Regions from separate parts of the Bacillus sp. LR--39 genome, predicted to be linked through region 3. Evidence: riboswitches for the same ligand, from Rfam matches in the RefSeq annotation. Region 3 holds a riboswitch; each other region holds the start of a gene.
What was found. A riboswitch is a leader RNA that binds a small molecule or an ion and turns the genes downstream of it on or off. The one in region 3 is predicted to bind S-adenosylmethionine.
Positions count from the first base shown of each region.

Region 1: it holds a riboswitch for S-adenosylmethionine, as region 3 does, so the genes downstream of both, ACWHAR_RS04855 (2-hydroxyacid dehydrogenase) here and metK (methionine adenosyltransferase) in region 3, are expected to answer to the same signal.
Region 2: it holds a riboswitch for S-adenosylmethionine, as region 3 does, so the genes downstream of both, metN (methionine ABC transporter ATP-binding protein MetN) here and metK (methionine adenosyltransferase) in region 3, are expected to answer to the same signal.

Region 1 is NZ_JBSIOT010000001.1:903,840-909,809, reverse strand. It holds gene ACWHAR_RS04860 (FGGY-family carbohydrate kinase) at 1-549, opposite strand, end outside; gene ACWHAR_RS04855 (2-hydroxyacid dehydrogenase) at 542-1,558, opposite strand; SAM riboswitch class I at 1,680-1,772, opposite strand; gene ACWHAR_RS04850 (molybdopterin oxidoreductase family protein) at 1,920-3,983, shown strand; gene ACWHAR_RS04845 (hypothetical protein) at 4,095-4,322, shown strand; gene ACWHAR_RS04840 (hypothetical protein) at 4,366-4,590, opposite strand; gene ACWHAR_RS04835 (MarR family winged helix-turn-helix transcriptional regulator) at 4,790-5,368, shown strand; gene ACWHAR_RS04830 (hypothetical protein) at 5,361-5,642, shown strand; gene ACWHAR_RS04825 (SMI1/KNR4 family protein) at 5,681-5,970, opposite strand, start outside.
Region 2 is NZ_JBSIOT010000002.1:828,355-834,324, reverse strand. It holds gene metQ (methionine ABC transporter substrate-binding lipoprotein MetQ) at 1-689, opposite strand, end outside; gene ACWHAR_RS13965 (methionine ABC transporter permease) at 703-1,371, opposite strand; gene metN (methionine ABC transporter ATP-binding protein MetN) at 1,364-2,389, opposite strand; SAM riboswitch class I at 2,495-2,601, opposite strand; gene ACWHAR_RS13955 (SCP2 sterol-binding domain-containing protein) at 2,713-3,063, opposite strand; gene ACWHAR_RS13950 (thioredoxin family protein) at 3,160-3,480, opposite strand; gene ACWHAR_RS13945 (toprim domain-containing protein) at 3,483-3,848, opposite strand; gene ACWHAR_RS13940 (YusG family protein) at 3,918-4,154, opposite strand; gene gcvH (glycine cleavage system protein GcvH) at 4,209-4,592, opposite strand; gene ACWHAR_RS13930 (arsenate reductase family protein) at 4,652-5,008, opposite strand; gene ACWHAR_RS13925 (acyl-CoA dehydrogenase family protein) at 5,122-5,970, opposite strand, start outside.
Region 3 is NZ_JBSIOT010000001.1:22,450-28,419, reverse strand. It holds gene alaP (alanine permease AlaP) at 1-311, opposite strand, end outside; gene asnB (asparagine synthase (glutamine-hydrolyzing)) at 516-2,414, opposite strand; gene metK (methionine adenosyltransferase) at 2,558-3,760, opposite strand; SAM riboswitch class I at 3,930-4,069, opposite strand; gene pckA (phosphoenolpyruvate carboxykinase (ATP)) at 4,267-5,850, shown strand; gene ACWHAR_RS00235 (DUF2584 domain-containing protein) at 5,893-5,970, opposite strand, start outside.

The sequences.
Region 1 (5,970 bases), 880 kb from region 3:
GTCAAACAGCAGTGTTTCAGCAGCCTGTGACGGTTCATAGCTTAAAATACCGCTCAGCTCAAATGTCACCCAGTCACTGATGCTTGTGATGTACTTCACTTCTTTCCATAAAGACGGCTGTCTAGCTTTTAATCCGACAAGTTTCATGGCGGAAAATAAAGCGCTCGGAAGACGTCCGGTTTGCTGATGCACTTCTTCTTTTGCCTCAATCCCGTCTTCCCATTCACGCCCTCTGTTATCAATGTTGGGCAGACCGAGAAATGCCTTTTTATCTTTATTGATCAGAACAATTCCCTGCCTCTGGCTTGTTGAGGTGATTCCGATTAATGTAATATGAGGGCTTTTGCCAATAACCTTCCTTGCCATAGCGCTGATTTGCTTCCATAACTCTTCCGGTGAGAAATATCGTCCGTCCGGATAAAGCGGATCCGTCACATATTCAATGTCTTCCCTTTCAAGCGCGGTCACATCGCCGCCGGCAGTCACGACCGCGACTCGCGCATTCCCCGTCCCGATGTCAAATACAAGGTAGCCTTTTTGTTCATCCATTACAGCCTCCTCCTTCCGGTTCAAGTTCTCTTTTGTTATAAAGTTCACGTATTGAGCAGGTTTGATCTTGTTTCCATTTGAAAAGCGCTTCATTTAAAATCTTCACATGATGATCTTCCACTTCAAATGTTGCGCCCGCTAAATGGGGAGTCGCTAACACATTCGGCAAAGAGATCAATTCATAATCAGAAGATTCAGGCGGTTCGTGATAAAACACGTCAAGGATCGCTCCCTTAATCCGCCGTTCTTTCAGCACCCGCAGCAGCTCTTCCCTGTCTGTAACCGCCGCTCTTGACGTATTGACAAAAACAGCTTCCTGTTTCATCAATTGAAAGTGCCGGGCGCCGATAAGGCCGATGGTTTCTTCTGTGCGCGGCAAGTGAACGGAAACAATATCACTTTCAGAAAATACCCGTTCAATCGTCGTTTTTTCATACTCCCGGTTTTCATGACGGACAAATGGGTCATAGTAAAGCACCTTGCAGTCAAAAGCGGCCAATAGCCGGGCGATTCTCTGTCCGACAGCTCCGAAACCGATAAGGCCGACTGTTTTCCCCGTCAGCTCATTTCCTCTGAATTTGACGTAAGCCTGCAAATATTCACCATTCCACTTCCCGTCCTTCAGCCACTGAAGGGAAGAATACGTATGACGTAAAAATGAAATCACATTTCCGATAAACATTTCAGCAACAGCCTGGGCATTGCGGGCCGGTGTAAAGAAAACGGGGATTTTTCTTTTAGTCGCCGCCGCAATATTCACATTAGACGGCGTTCCTCTGCAGACACCGATAAAAGCGGAATCGGGCAATATGTCAATAACACGCTCAGACACCTCATCAAGTTCAGTAATAAGCCCCGACGCGTTTGTCTCTTGAATCATTCGGATTAATTCATCTTCCCGATAGGCCCGGCCGTTCTTCTTCCACGGCCGGTGCACAGTCCGGCCGAACAGCTCAGTCAGCTCCTTCAGCCCCTCGTCGTGATATGGCGAGGTAATTAAAACCGTCATGGTGCAAAACATCCTTTTCACATAAATTTTTTCATAAAAAAATCTCTTTCCCCAAAGAAGGAAAGAGATTCATATACCGTCTTTATGCGCTTGAAGCGCACAAATATGTATAGATCATTCTTTCCTATCTTTCAAGCATGCGCTTGCTGGAATTGGCACAATAAATGTTGCCGAGGTTTCATAGGGCCAGTCCCTCCACCTCTCTGGATAGAAAATAAAATGATGAAATTGTCAGGCTGTTTAAAAGAATAAACTCATCATAGAAAAGTCTTTCCGTGATGTCAACACTTTTTTTCTGAATTGACGTTCGATTTTGAAATGTTATAATGCTTACAATATAAACAAAGAGGAGAAATGGGCTATGAATTCTGCTGCAACACAGCCGAACGGGGTCTTTAAGTCGGTATGCTCACTAGACTGTCCCGATCAATGCGGCTTGCTTGTGACAAAAAAAGACGGAAAAATCGTTAACATTCAGGGAGACCCCGATCACCCGGTCACATCAGGGAATATTTGCAACAAAGTCAGACACATGGCTGAGCGTATTTATGATGAGAAGCGCTTAACCGTTCCGTTAAAACGGATCGGTAAAAAAGGTGAAGCCGCGTTTGCGCCTATTTCCTGGGAGGAAGCGTTCAATACGATCAGTGCGCGCTGGAAAGAGCTTATTGCCGAAGAAGGAGCGGAAAGCATTCTTCCGTACAGCTTTTACGGCAACATGGGAAAACTGGCGGCAGAGGGAATGGACCGCCGTTTTTTCCATCGTCTCGGAGCGAGTCATCTCGAACGGACGATTTGCAGCAAAGCCGGATCTGAAGGCTATAACTATACAATGGGTGAAGGAGCGGGTACTGATCCGGAGGAGACCATACATGCAAAGCTCTTTATTTTTTGGGGGATCAATGCCGTCAGCACGAATATGCACCAAGTCATGATTGCTCAAAAAGCCCGGAAAAAAGGGGCTAAAATTGTCGTTATCGATGTACATAAGAACCAAACCGGCCGGCTTGCCGATTGGTTTATTCCCATTCGGCCCGGCACAGATGCCGCACTCGCCCTCGGTATCATGCATGTCTTATTCGACGAAAACCTTCACGATGAAGCATTTCTCACAGAATACACCGAAGGCAGTGACGAATTAAAAGCGCATGTTCAACACTATGATCCGGAAACAGTTTCTGCTATTACAGGCGTTAAAGCCGACGATATCAGACGCCTTGCGAGAATGTACGGGGAAACCTCCCCTTCCCTTATCAGGATCGGAAACGGCATTCAGCACCATGACAATGGCGGAATGATCGTCCGCACAGTTGCCTGTCTACCGGCTGTTACAGGACAGTGGCTCAACACCGGTGGAGGCGCAATCAAGCACAACAGCGCGGTATTAAACTATAACAGACAAGCGCTCCAGCGGCCTGATCTGCTTTACGGCAAAAAGCCACGATCATTTAATATGAACAGGCTCGGAAGCGTTCTGTTAGAAACAAAACCGCCCGTGCGCTCCCTGTTTATTTACGGTACGAATCCCGCAGTGGTTGCGCCGGAAGCGAATAAAGTCAGAAAAGGCCTGCTGCGTGAGGATTTATTTACAGTCGTTCACGATCTGTTTTTAACGGAAACCGCCAAATATGCGGATATCGTGCTCCCTGCTGCATCCGCTTTTGAAAACACGGATTTTTACACGTCTTACTGGCATCATTTTATTCAGCTGCAAAAACCGGTGATCGAACCCTACGGGGACAGCAAATCGAATACGGAAGTGTTCCGTTTGCTTGCCGGGGCAATGGGATTTACCGAGCAGGAGCTTCAGGATTCCGATGAAGAATTGATCAGACAGGCGCTGGACTTTCCCGACAATCCGTATATCGAGGATATTGATTACGAAGCGCTCTCACGCCATTCCTTCATGAAAGCCAAACGGAAAAAACCGCTTTTTCCGGGAAAGCTCAAGACACCGAGCGGAAGAATTGAATTATATTCGGAAAAGATGAAACAGGACGGTTATCCCGCGCTGCCGACACATATCCCTCTTGAGAGCGATGACGATTTTCCGCTTTTATTTGTCCCGGGACCGAATCATAATTTTTTAAATTCGACATTTTCGAATAATGAAAAACACGTAAAACTGGAAAAAGCGCCAAAGCTTTTTATTCATACAGAGGATGCTGTACGCCGGAACATAGAAGACGGGGAAACCGTTAGAGTTTGGAATCACCGCGGCGAGTGTGAATTAACAGCTTCGGTCGGCGAACAGGTGCTTCCCGGCGTTGCAGTCAGCCAAGGTCTTTGGGCCGATATGGATGATAAAAAACAGCTCGTCAATTCGCTCACGCCCGATCGGCTGGCGGATATGGGCGGAGGCGCTGTTTTCTTCTCCGGAAAGGTGCAGGTGGAAAAGCTCAGCAATCAAAACCGTCCGCAATAAACGCCCGACGGTTTTGCTGAAGGCTGAATCCAAAATGATAACGTTTATTGGAGGTTTGGATATATTACCGGCATTGGAATCGCTTTAGCCGGATATTTCATCGGAGACGGATTGAAAAACTTTAAATCACCTGATCCTCATGAACACACTGACCACATTCTCATTAAAGAAAAAGATCTGCACTTCTATATTGGTTATTATTTAGGAGTTACGAAGGAAGAAGCAAAACAAATCGTGCCCGACACCTCTGACATTCCGCATATCACGAGAAACGGAAAGCGGTATGTGCAGAAGAATACATTAAGAGAATGGCTGACTTCCATGCTGGAAAAAGAATAACAGCTGCCATGAAAAGCGGGAAGAGTTTTTCTCTTCCCGTTCATTAAGATTTGCCGCCCTGCCTCTCTTCAACCCCAAACATACGACAGATATCGTTCTTACGTAACGAAACATCCCCTTCTTTTGATTTCAAATAAAACCCTTTCATATATAACCGTATGACTTCCTCATATGTAAGCTCATGACGAAGGAGCGCCATTAAACACCCGTCTTTTTCATCTTGTTTATTGAACCATTCATACTGTTCTGACCAGTTCACTTTCTGCATGCCAAACACCTTCTCACTTTAGATTAATGCCCTTTTCGCATTTATTATACTTATTTCCCCTTTTGTAAACACTCCGACTGCCTGTGACATTTTTGAAAACAGCCGTAGCCGCTACTATTAGTCACCATGTTGACTTGTTTTTCATTTCAATGTATATTGTCATTGTCAACATGGTGACGATTTAGATAGGAGATAACTTATGGATATTAAATTATTAATGAAGGAACTGCATGTTATGCAGCAAAGTTACGCATCATTATTTTCGGTTGTCAATAAAGTGCAGGCTCGGGGGGACGAATACTTAGAAATGCTGACTTCCCGACAGCACATGACTCTTATTGCTATTGCCCATTTACCGACGGAAGATACCACACTTATGAATATCGCTAAAAAGCTGGGCACAACAAAACAAACCGCTAACAAATTAATTTCAAGCCTCGCGAAAAAAGGATATGTTCACACTGTGCCAAGCAAACTGGATAAACGTGCAATCAATATTGAGATTACCCCTGAAGGAAAAAAAGCGTTAATTTCCTGTTCAGAAAAATCCACCTATTTTTTAGCGGATATGTTTCATGACTTCACAACTGATGAAATTGAAACATTCTGGAGGCTATTGCAAAAACTTTATCGTTTTGATGGTGAAGAACAGGATGGTTTTGAAGAAAAAGTACATTTGAAAGTTGAAGATCAGGCACAATTCATCTCAGATGACTATGAAGAAAAAATCATGGCTGAATTTTCAAAACGGCGATATGGGAGTGCAGACGATGAATAATATGCTTTATCGAAAAGTAAAAGAAACAGAGGATACGATAAAGGAAAAATGCTATGAGCTGAAAGATAAAATTGATCAATTTATTTCTCATGCTAAATATAAATTTCATCGCAAACGCAAACTGGACCGAGCCGGCAATTATATATCAATTGCCATTGGACTCTTTATCCTAACTGCCTCATGGCTGACCGCAACACAATGGCTGCTTTGGATAGGCGCGGCGAGTATTTTGAGTAATGCCTGTTTGCTCATTATAAAGCCTGTTAAAAATTGAAAACCTAAAAAAAGCTCTCTAAAAGAGAGCTTTCTTTATTAATCGTCCCAGTCTTCATCTTCTTCCCAGTTTTCTTTTTTTTCAAGCAACCTTCTGTAGAAAAATTCAATAAAGCTGTCGGCTAGCTTGTCTTGATATCCAAGCACTCTATCCCAAATAAAAACAGGGCATTCATTATTACTGTTCATTTTATTAGTATCTAAGGCATAAGCAAAAAAATCAATATCTTCTAGTATCACAAGTCCATCAGATAAATGATAATAATTACGATATTCCTCTGTGGTTTCAACTACCGAAGCCCCGCCAAAGTCATACCCTAAAATATCAA
Region 2 (5,970 bases), on a different contig from region 3:
ATGATGTTTGCGTACGGGTTGTTTTTCGTTGATTCCACTTGAATCGCATCTTTTAACGGATTCAGTTTGTTTTGAATCGCATAGTTGACGTTAATGAAGACTGCATCGCCTTCTTCTTCATTATATGCTTTCGCCGTTAATTCAGGGGCGATTTTTTTGAATGTCAGGTTTTTCGGGTTTTTCGTAATGTTTTTCGTAGTGGCTTCAATCGTTTTTACCTTCGGATCAAGTGTGATCAGTCCGGCTTTTTCAAGCATCGCCAGCATACGGCCTTGTTCAGCGACATTGTTAGTCATGATGATGGTCGCGCCTTTAGGCAGGTCTTTCAGTGATTTGTATTTTTTCGTGTAAATTCCGAATGGCTCAAGGTGAACGGCTCCGGCATTCACGAGTTTGTAATCTTTATTTTCTTTCATTTCCTGTTCAAGGTAAGGAACGTGCTGGAAGAAGTTCGCATCCACTTCATTATCAGCTAACGCTTTGTTGTACATTTTGTAATCGTTCAGCACTTTTACTTTTAATGTGTAGCCTTTTTCCTTCAAGAGCGGTTCCGCTTCTTTTAAGATTTCAGCATGCGGTGTTTTTGTCGCGGCGACGACGATTTCCTTTTTATTTGAGCCGTTTGATCCGCAGGCGGCCAAAACTCCCGCGAACACAAGCAGCAGCGCACTTAATACAATCTTTTTCAATGTAAATCCTCCCTTATCTTTTGTCTATTATATTTGTAATCACATCACCGATAATCTGAATGATAAAGACGATGATGAGTATAAATACTGTCGCTACAAACGTTACATCCGTATTATTGGACTGGTAGCCTTCTACATATGCAAGGTTTCCGAGTCCGCCTGAACCGATGGCGCCGGCAATGGCGGTAGATCCGATCAGGGCGATGGCCGTAACGGTGATACCTGAAATTAACGCAGGCATTGATTCAGGAATCAGCACTTTGAAGATAATTGTCGGTGTCTTTGCTCCCATTGATCTGGCAGCTTCGATGACTCCTTTATTGACTTCCCGCAGCGCGATTTCAACAAGTCGGGCATAAAACGGCGCGGAGCCGATAATCAGCGCCGGCAATGCGGCGTTCGGCCCTAAAATCGATCTGACTAAAAACTTAGTAAAACCGAGAAGCAGAATAATTAAAATAAGAAACGGAATAGACCTGAAAATATTAACGACCGCCGCAATCACGGTGTTAATGATTTTATTTTCCCATAAGCTTCCCTTGCCCGTTAAAAAGAGCAGAAGACCGAGAATCGCTCCGATGATAAATGAAAAAACTAAAGCAATGACCGTCATATAAAGGGTCTCGTATGTGGCCGTCCACAGCTCGGTTATATCAACGTTCGGGAACCATTTTTCAAACATTTGTGATCACCTCTGCTTCTACCTGTTTGTCTTTGATGAACCGGATCACGTTTTCTACTTCTTTTTCCTGACCGTCAATATGAATGAATAAAGAACCGTAGGCTCCGTCCTTCGTCTGTGAAATTTTCCCCTGCAGAATATTGACGTCCACATCAAAGTTTCGGATCATTTCCGTAATGAGGGGCTGCTCAGCTGCCTGCCCGACAAATGAAAGCTGAATCGTTTTTCCTGTCGCTGTTTCCTGCAGAAAATGCTGGATGGTTTCTTTCGTCTCCTCCGGTTCTGTCACCTGCTGAACGAAACGCTTGGTCATCGGTTCGCGCGGGTTTCTGAAAACTTGGAGTACTTCGCCTTCTTCAACGACTTTCCCGTTTTCCATGACGGCGACTCTGTTGCAGATTTTTCGGATGACGTGCATTTCATGGGTAATGAGCACGATCGTCAGACCGAGTCTGTCATTTATATCGGATAAAAGATCCAAAATTGAATCGGTCGTCTGCGGATCAAGCGCTGATGTCGCTTCATCGCACAGAAGGACTTTCGGATTATTGGCGAGCGCCCGGGCGATGCCGACACGCTGCTTTTGACCGCCGCTCAGCTGCGACGGATAAGACTTTTCTTTCCCCTCTAATCCGACCAGTTTAATCAATTCATCAGCGCGGCGGACCCGTTCGCTTTTTTTCACGCCGGCGATTTCCAGCGGGAACATAATGTTCTCCCGGACGGTGCGCGACCACAGAAGGTTAAAATGCTGGAAGATCATGCTGATTTCCTGGCGCGCTTTTCTCAGTCCGCGGCTGCTTACTTTATTTAATTCCGTCCCCGCGACTTCCACGGTTCCCGACGTCGGCTTTTCAAGGCCGTTCAGGAGACGGATTAAGGAACTTTTACCAGCTCCGCTATATCCTATAATTCCAAATATTTCGCCCTTTTTGATATCAAGAGTGACATCTTGGACAGCATTGACATCCCCATGCTTCGCTTTGTAAATTTTTGAAACATTTTGAAGATGGATCAAAGCAATCACCCGCCTTACACTATTCTAAGAAATCTTCCGGGTTTCTCCGCAAAAGAAAAGCCTTTCTGCAAAAATGAGCAGAAAGGCTTATTGAAAAAGGCCTTTCTCTCATCTTCCAAAGCAGACCGCTTCGAGTGAATTGGCACCATTTCAACATTGTTGATGGTTGCCGGGCTTCATAGGGCACTTCCCTCCACCTCTCTTGATAAGAGAAAACATATCGTATTTTCGTCCGGAAATTCTTACTGTAGAATAGCACGGCGAATGATAAAAAGTCAATAAAATAAATATTGGAAGCTATTGTCACATAGTAGATTGGCAGTTTAAGGCCGTTTACTGATCGCCTGAAAAAATCCGTTTGTCAGCCAGAGGATGGCCTCCAGCTTCAGCAGAGCTCTGAATGATCCTTTCACTTTGAGTTTTCCGCTTTGGATAAGCTTTTGCAAAGAGACATCACCATGCAGGAGATGGATGATTTCCGTCTGGTTTCCGTAAAAGGTCAAATTAGATTTTTCCTTTGAAACCGACGTTTTTCTCATTTCTCCCTGTCCGTTAATTGAGACCGTTAAGGCTTCTGTTTCTCCTTGGAATGTAATCAGCAGCGTTGAGGCGTTTAATAGCGGTTTCAAAAACAGATGCTGTCCGTCATTCTCTGAAACTTCTATTTTCTCCACTCGTATAACCTCCCGTTTTAATGGCCATACATACACTTTCTCTTTTTAACGGACAGAACCCTTTATAAACCGCACGACATTTTCCTGTAAATATTGTCACATCGGGAACGTTTGCGATGTTTTTTGTTTAATCAGCTCATATAAATAGGAAACGGAGCGGAAGGCGTATCCTTTCTCAACAAGCTCTCCGCCTTTAAACAGCAAAAAGCACGGAACGCTTTCAATCTGATAGGCTTTGGCGAATGCGGGGGAATAATTCACGTTGTTTTTATAGAAGGCGGCGCCGGGCAGCATTTCTTCGACGACAGTAAGCATTTTGGACGCCAGCTGGCATGTGCCGCAAAACGGGGTGTACAAATACAGGAGATAAACGTCATCCTGAATCGATTCGAGTTCATTTTCTTGGAGTTCTTTCATGTTTACCACCTCAGGTCGTTCTTTTTCAAAAATACAGTGTCAGCATCAAAGCCGGCTCTGATCAGCACAGATGCGAGATGATGGCCTGGGCACGACTCGACTTGCCTGTATGTTCTGTCTATATAAATATGGCGCGCTTCGGGAAGCTCCCGTTTCAGCTGTTTTCTTAATTTTTCTCCGGAGTCATCTGCGTCCGTTAAAATATAGACGTCTCTGTCAAACAGGCGGTCCGCCAAATCTTCCAGTTCGGTTTGGCCGATCGTCCCGTTTGTACAGACGATTTCTGCGGGTTCGATGAGCACTTCCCTGACTTTGATTTTATCAGATTTTCCTTCTACGATAATGACCTTTTCATCTCCGTTGTACATAAGCGCGTCACCTGCCGATTGTTTTAGCGTCAGATTGAAAAAGAAGGCAGTGAAATTCACCGCCAACTGTTAACACCAGCCACTCTCATAATCGCAATCGACATATTTCGGATCGCTGCCGTTTATGACATCGGCTGTTTTATAAAATTTTTGATTTTCAAATGAAAAGCCCTGTTTGAGCTCGTACTGGTCCATGCCTGTCATCTCGCCGATGGCTTCATTTTCATGAAACAAGGAAAACCGGCCGTTTTGAAAGCGGCCCGTAACGTTCTCCGTCACATCGACCTTTTGTTTATCAAAAGCCATTTTAGACACCTCCCGTTACAGATAGAATGTCCAAATGGCCCGTTTGCTATCCGATCAGTCTTCCTGTGTCATTTCGTCATATTGCTCGGAAGTCATGAGGTTTTCGATTTCTTCAGCATCAGCCGGTTCCACGACGATCATCCACGCTTTTTCATACGGAGACTCGTTTACGAATTCAGGACTGTCATCAAGGTCTTCGTTCACTTCCGTCACCGTTCCGTTAATCGGTGCGTACAGTTCGGATACGGTTTTGACGGATTCCACGCTGCCGAATGGCTCGTCCGCTTTAATTTCGGCGCCGACTTCCGGAAGCTCGACAAAGACGATGTCGCCAAGTTCGGCTTGCGCGAAATGTGTAATCCCGATGCGGGCTTTTCCGTCCTCAACTTTGACCCATTCGTGCTCTTTGGAATAACGCATATCTTTCGGTGTGCTCATCTAAATCCCTCCATTTTTTTCTTATAATAAGAAGATACCATAATTCTTTGAACCTGGCATTACATCCAATATTTTTCGAATTGGTCTTCTTTAAAGCCGACAGTGACTTTTTCGCCGTCTGTCGTAATCGGGCGTTTCAGGAGCATACCGTCTGATGCCAGGAGTTCAAGCTGTTCATCCTCTGACATGTGGTACAGTTTTTCCTTTAAGTTCAGCTCGCGGTATTTCATTCCGCTCGTGTTGAAAAACTTTTTGAGCTCAAGACCGCTCTTCTCATAGAGGTCTTTAATTTCTTCTTTCGACGGAGTTTCCTCCGCGATATGTATTTCGTTTATTTCCTTACCGCGGTCTTCCAGCCATTTTTTCGCATTACGGCACGTTCCGCATTTAGGGTACCAGTAAAAATTTAACGACATCTTCTTCACCCCTTGTAAATGATCGTCGTTATTTTAACACAATCACTTGTAAAAACCTATAACGTTGCTTCGTGAAAAAGCGCCCCTGATGAAGGAGCGCTTTCAGCATGTGATCAGACCGTATATTTTTCTTCACGGAAGACGGCGGCTGCCGCTTCACGTTTTTTCTGAATGAGGTTTTTCGGCGTCAGGCGCGTCAGTTTGCGCAGCACGGAAAGCATCATGCGGAGGGAATCCCCTTCCTCCATGGCGATCAGTGATTCTTTGGCGTGCGCTTCAATGTTCTGAAGGGCTTCCTGGGCAAAGATTTCCGTATATAACAGCTTCTGCGCGGCTTTTTCGGCACCGTCCGCCGCAATTGCTTTTTCCGTTCTGAGGACGGAAGATTCCAAAGCGTACAGCGCGCTGACAATATCGGCAATGTTCACCATGATTTCCTGCTCGCCTTCGATCTCTTTGCCGTATTTCTGCGCCGCGAGACCCGCTGTCAAGAGGGCGATCTTTTTCGCCTGTCTGACAATGTATTTTTCCTGTTCGAGAGGTTCTGAGCCCGGCTCTTCAGGCATCAGCATCATGAGTTCTTCTTGGAGCGCTTTTGCTTTTTCAAAGAGCGGCAGCTGACCTTTTACGGCTTTTTTCAGGAACGTGCTCGTTACGATCAGGCGGTTGATTTCATTTGTGCCTTCAAAAATTCTGTTGATTCTTGAGTCGCGATAGGCACGCTCCACTTCATATTCCTGCATAAATCCGTAACCGCCGTGAATTTGAACGCCTTCATCGGCAATGTAATCAAGCGTTTCAGAACCGCACATTTTGTTGAGCGAGCATTCAATCGCGTACTCGGCGATTGACTTCGCGACTTCGCGTCCGTCCTTTTGCTCCTCTTCCGTCAATCTGCTCATATTATCTTCGAATAAACCCACTGTTCTGTATACAGAGCTCTCCATCGCGTAAAGCCGCGC
Region 3 (5,970 bases):
CAGGTAACAACCCATAAAAACCAATAATTCCAGCCTGTTAAAAACCCGGCAAGCGGACCGAGATAATCTCTGGCATACCGGCTGAATGAGCCGGCTACAGGCTTTTGAATCGCCATTTCCCCTAATGCCCGCATAATAAAAAACATAATCAGTCCGCTGCAGGCGTAAGCGGCTAAAATCCCCGGCCCGGCAAGCTTTATGGCAGAAGCCGACCCGAGAAACAGCCCGACTCCTATCGCGGCGCCCAACGACATAAGCGAGATATGCCGCTCTTCCAAGCCGCGGTGAAGCGTTTTTTCTTTGTTTTGCATAACTCTCCCTCCCCCTGATTTTGACAAAGAAACAACAAACCGAGACGAAATAGCCAGAAAACACTTTCCGGAATCTACCCGATTAGTCCTATTATAACCTTTTTCTGAATATTGCGTAATACTTTGTCGAAAACAGAGCGGAATAGACGGTTTACAAAAGAACAATAGAAAAAAGGCTTTCGATAACATCGAAAGCCTTTTGGATTAAACGAAAATGACTTCTTTCGGCTGATGATTCAGCTCTTCCGGCACAAGTCTTTTTTCAACATTGATGCTGTGCCAGATCATGAAGATCAGCACGGTCCAGATTTTGCGGCTGTTGTCCGCTCTGTCGGCACAATGATCTTCCAGAAGCTGAAGGACATAATCCTTTTCAATATAAGCATCTGTTTCACTTTCACGAATGATGTTGCGAACCCATTCGTTCATTTCATTTTTCAGCCAGTGGCGGATCGGCACAGGGAAGCCGAGTTTTTTGCGGTTAAGCACATGATCAGGCACTACCCCTTCAGCAGCTTTGCGCAGAAGGTATTTCGTCGTGCCGTTTTTCGTTTTCAGTTCATCCGGAATTTTAGAAGCCACGTCAAACACGACTTTATCAAGGAACGGCACGCGCAGTTCCAATGAGTTGGCCATCGTCATTTTGTCAGCCTTTAACAGGATGTCGCCGCGCATCCACGTATGGATGTCAACATACTGCATTTTATTAATGTCGCTGTATGAACGGCTTTCCGTAAAGTACGGCTTCGTGACATCACGGTATGAAAGCTCTGGATTGTAATGTTTGAGCAGCTGTTTTTTCACGGGCTCTTCAAAAATCTTCGCATTACCGATATAACGCTCCTCAAGCGGTGTGCAGCCGCGGACTAAGAGGCTTTTCCCTCTCATTCCTTCAGGCATGACGGACGCCACATGAAGAAGCATTTTTTTCAGACCGGACGGAATGCGTTCAAACGGTTTAAGCGAAAGCGGTTCGCGGTAAATATTGTACCCGCCGAACAGCTCGTCCGCGCCTTCCCCGGATAACGCGACCGTTACATGTTTTTTCGCTTCTTTCGCGACAAAGTACAAAGGAATCGCCGCCGGATCTGCAAGCGGGTCATCAAAGTGCCAGACGATTTTCGGAAGCTCGTTCATATACTCCTCGGGAGAAATGACTTTGCTGATGTTTTCAATCCCGAGCGCGGCAGCCGTTTCCTTCGCTACGTCAACCTCACTGAAGCCCTGCTGCTCAAAACCGACGGAAAATGTTTTAAGGCTCGGGTGAAATTCTTTCGCAACTGAGACGATAAAAGAAGAGTCGATACCGCCGGATAGAAATGAACCGACAGGCACGTCACTTCTCATGTGAACTTTGACAGAGTCAAAGATTGCGTCTCTGACTTCTTTCACCAATTTATCTTCATCAGACTGAACAGGCTTAAAGTTCGCTTTGAAATATGTTTTAAACGCGATATCGCCTTCCGGACGGATCGTAAACTGGCTGCCCGGCTCGACTTTTTTCACTTCAGCGTCAAGCGTGCTCGGTTCAGGAACGAATTGGAAAGACATATATTGCTGTAAAGAAGCTGTATCGAGATCAATACCGTTTTGAGCGGCCATTAAACTCTTTCTCTCAGAGGCAAAATATACTTTGTCCCCGATCGTTGTGTAATACAGCGGTTTAATGCCGAACGGGTCTCTCGCGCCGTACATGACGCGGTCAGCTTTGTTCCAGATTAAAAACGCAAACATTCCGCGAAGCTTTGAAGCGGCTTCTTCTTTATAATGACGGTATGTCGCAAGGAGCACTTCGGTATCGGAATCTGTATTGAAAGTGTAGCCTTTCGCTTCAAGTTCTTCTCTCAATTCAATGTAGTTATAGATTTCGCCGTTAAAAATGATCCAATATTTTTCGTCTTCATATGATAAAGGCTGTCCGCCGTTTTCTACGTCAATAATACTGAGCCGTCTGAAGCCGAATCCGACGTGCTCGTCATGATAATACCCATCGCTGTCAGGACCGCGGTGAACGATCATTTGGTTCATTTGTTTGATTAGCTCTTCTTGATCTGCGGTTTGAGTTAATGGATGCTTATTAAAAACACCGACAAATCCACACATAGTATAGCCTCCATAAGTGTAATTTTCTAATTGGACCCCCTTTTTATAGACGCTTTGTTACGCCATTGGTTTCACGCTATGTAAAAAATAAGCATGGCAGCATCTACAAAAAGGGAAAGCCGCTTAAGTAAGCGGCTATAAAATTATTCTCCTAGTGCTTCTTTGCGAAGCGCATCCGCCTTGTCAGTACGCTCCCAAGGAAGATCCACATCATGACGTCCGAAGTGGCCGTAAGCAGCTGTCTGCTTATAGATCGGGCGGCGCAGATCAAGCATTTTAATAATGCCGGCAGGTCTCAGGTCGAAGTTATTCCGTACGACTTCGATCAGTTTTTCTTCAGAAGCTTTTCCTGTATCAAATGTATTGATGGAAATAGAAACAGGCTGTGCCACGCCGATTGCGTATGCAAGCTGCACTTCACAAGAATCAGCAAGACCTGCTGCCACGATGTTTTTCGCTACGTATCTCGCAGCGTATGCCGCAGAACGGTCTACCTTCGTCGCATCCTTACCGGAGAATGCACCGCCGCCGTGGCGTGCATATCCGCCGTATGTGTCAACGATGATTTTACGGCCGGTAAGACCCGCATCACCTTGAGGTCCGCCGATTACGAAACGTCCCGTAGGGTTGATGAAGTATTTTGTCTCTTCATCGATCAGTTCCTCAGGCACGACTGGGTTAATGACATGCTCTTTCAGATTGCGCTGAATCTGCTCAAGCGTAATTTCCGGGTGGTGCTGAGTTGAAATGACGATCGCGTCGATGCGGACCGGCTTGTTGTTTTCATCATATTCAACGGTAACTTGCGTTTTGCCGTCAGGGCGAAGGTACGGAAGAATGTCTTCTTTGCGGACTTCGCTCAAACGGCGGGCTAATTTATGCGCCAAAGAGATCGGAAGCGGCATAAGCTCTTTCGTTTCGTTACACGCATAACCGAACATCAGGCCTTGGTCTCCCGCTCCGATTGCTTCGATTTCAGCATCGCTCATTGTGCCTTCACGCGCTTCAAGAGCCTGATCGACACCCATTGCGATATCCGCAGACTGTTCATCAATTGATGTTAAAACAGCGCAAGTCTCCGCATCAAATCCATATTTGGCGCGTGTGTAGCCGATTTCTTTAATCGTTTCACGGACTGTTTTCGGAATGTCAACGTATGTTGATGTAGTAATCTCTCCGCTTACCAGCACAAGTCCTGTCGTTACAGATGTTTCGCAGGCCACGCGCGCGTTCGGGTCATTTTTTAAAATCTCATCTAAGATACTGTCAGAAATTTGGTCACAGATTTTGTCCGGATGACCCTCAGTAACAGATTCAGATGTAAATAGTCGACGGTTTTTACTCATTCACTTTTCCTCCTGAAAAAAGATCTTTTACAAGACCTTCTCATATGATACGGAACTCGCTCCCTCTTAATACAATGTCATACTATATCAGAGAATGTTAATTGGCATATTTTATGAAATAAAAAAACCTTTTCCACTCGAGGAAAGGGTTTGGTCTGTGTGCCTTTCACTCTTATCGCTCAAGGAAAATATTAAACCTTGCATCAGGTTAGCACCTTGGTTTCCCACAGTGTTTTCACCTGCTTTTTTACAGAGAAACCGGTTGCTGGGCTTCATCGGGCCTGTCCCTCCGCCAGCTCGGGATAAGAGTATCCGCTCAATGAAATATCTTATCGTAAAAGGGCGGAAAGTGTCAATATGAATTAAAGCGATTACGCGCCTTTATTTCGGGAAGCAATGGAAAAACACAAACAAAAAACCTCAAATAGTATAGACTATTTTCAGATATATGTTATACTAATTCCACATTCAGCGAAATACAAATAAACCGGCAAAGGAAGGTTTTTATGAAATTAGTTGATTTAACCGCAGATCTTCAAGCATTACTTGCAAGTCCGAATGTGCATCATAATTTATCGGCTCCAAAACTTACCGAAAAAGTGATCAGCCGAAATGAAGGAACGCTGACATCAACGGGCGCCGTACGCGCCACCACCGGCGCATATACAGGCCGGTCACCTAAAGATAAATTTATCGTACGTGAACAAAGCACAGAAAATCAAATTGATTGGGGCGCGGTGAATCAGCCCATTTCTGAAGAGGCGTTTGAAAAGCTGTACGCCAAAGTCGTCAGCTACTTAAAACAGCGGGATGAACTGTTTGTTTTTGAAGGATTCGCGGGAGCGGATGAAAAATACAGACTGCCGATTACGGTCGTAAATGAATTTGCGTGGCACAATTTATTCGCGCGCCAGCTGTTTATCAGACCGGAGACGGATGAAAGAGATCCGCAAGCGCAGCCTTTCACCATTCTCTCGGCTCCGCATTTTAAAGCAGATCCGGAGACGGACGGCACGCATTCGGAAACGTTTATCATTGTCTCTTTCGAAAAACGCGTCATTTTAATCGGCGGCACCGAATACGCCGGAGAAATGAAAAAATCAATATTCTCCATTATGAACTTCCTGCTTCCGCAGCAGGATATACTGCCGATGCATTGCTCAGCCAACGTCGGTGAAAAAGGCGATGTCGCCCTGTTTTTCGGCCTTTCCGGCACAGGGAAAACGACGCTTTCAGCCGATGCAGACCGCAAACTGATCGGCGATGACGAGCACGGCTGGTCAGATTCCGGCGTTTTCAACATTGAAGGCGGATGTTACGCTAAATGTATCAATCTGAGCGAGGAAAAAGAACCGCAGATTTTTCGTGCGATCCGCTTCGGGTCTGTTCTTGAGAATGTCGTGCTTGATGAAAAAACGGGTGAAGCGGATTACGACAATTCCTTCTACACGGAAAACACAAGAGCCGCATATCCGATTGAGATGATCGGCAATATCGTGCAGCCGAGCATTGCCGGCCATCCGCAGGCGATCGTCTTTCTAACGGCGGACGCATTCGGCGTGCTTCCTCCGATCAGCAAACTGACGAAGGAACAGGCGATGTATCATTTCTTAAGCGGGTACACCAGTAAACTCGCGGGAACCGAGCGCGGCGTGACATCTCCGCAAACGACTTTCTCGACGTGCTTCGGTTCACCGTTCCTTCCGCTTCCGGCGCATGTATATGCCGAAATGCTCGGGCATAAAATCGACGAACACGGCGTTCAAGTCTTTCTGGTCAACACAGGCTGGACCGGCGGAGGGTACGGAGTCGGAGAACGGATGAAACTTTCGTATACAAGAGCGATGGTTAAGGCCGCTATTGAAGGCAGACTGAACCAGACTGACATGACGGCAGACAGCATTTTCGGCCTGCGCAGCCCCGTTCATGTTCCGGGCGTGCCGGATGAAGTTCTTCAGCCTGAAAACACGTGGAGCGATAAACAAGCATACAACGAAAAAGCGCTGTTTTTAGCCAATGAGTTTAAAGAAAACTTTAAAAAGTTTTCCCATGCAGACTCGATTGCCAAAGCCGGCGGACCTCTCGTGTAATCAAAAAAGCCAAGGGCGTTTATGCCCTCGGCTTTTGTTTTTTCAGTTTGTCGAATGAAGCGACGTGAGTCTGTATGTAATGCTTGTCCGGCCGTTCGCCCATTCGAGCTTTTGGACCTC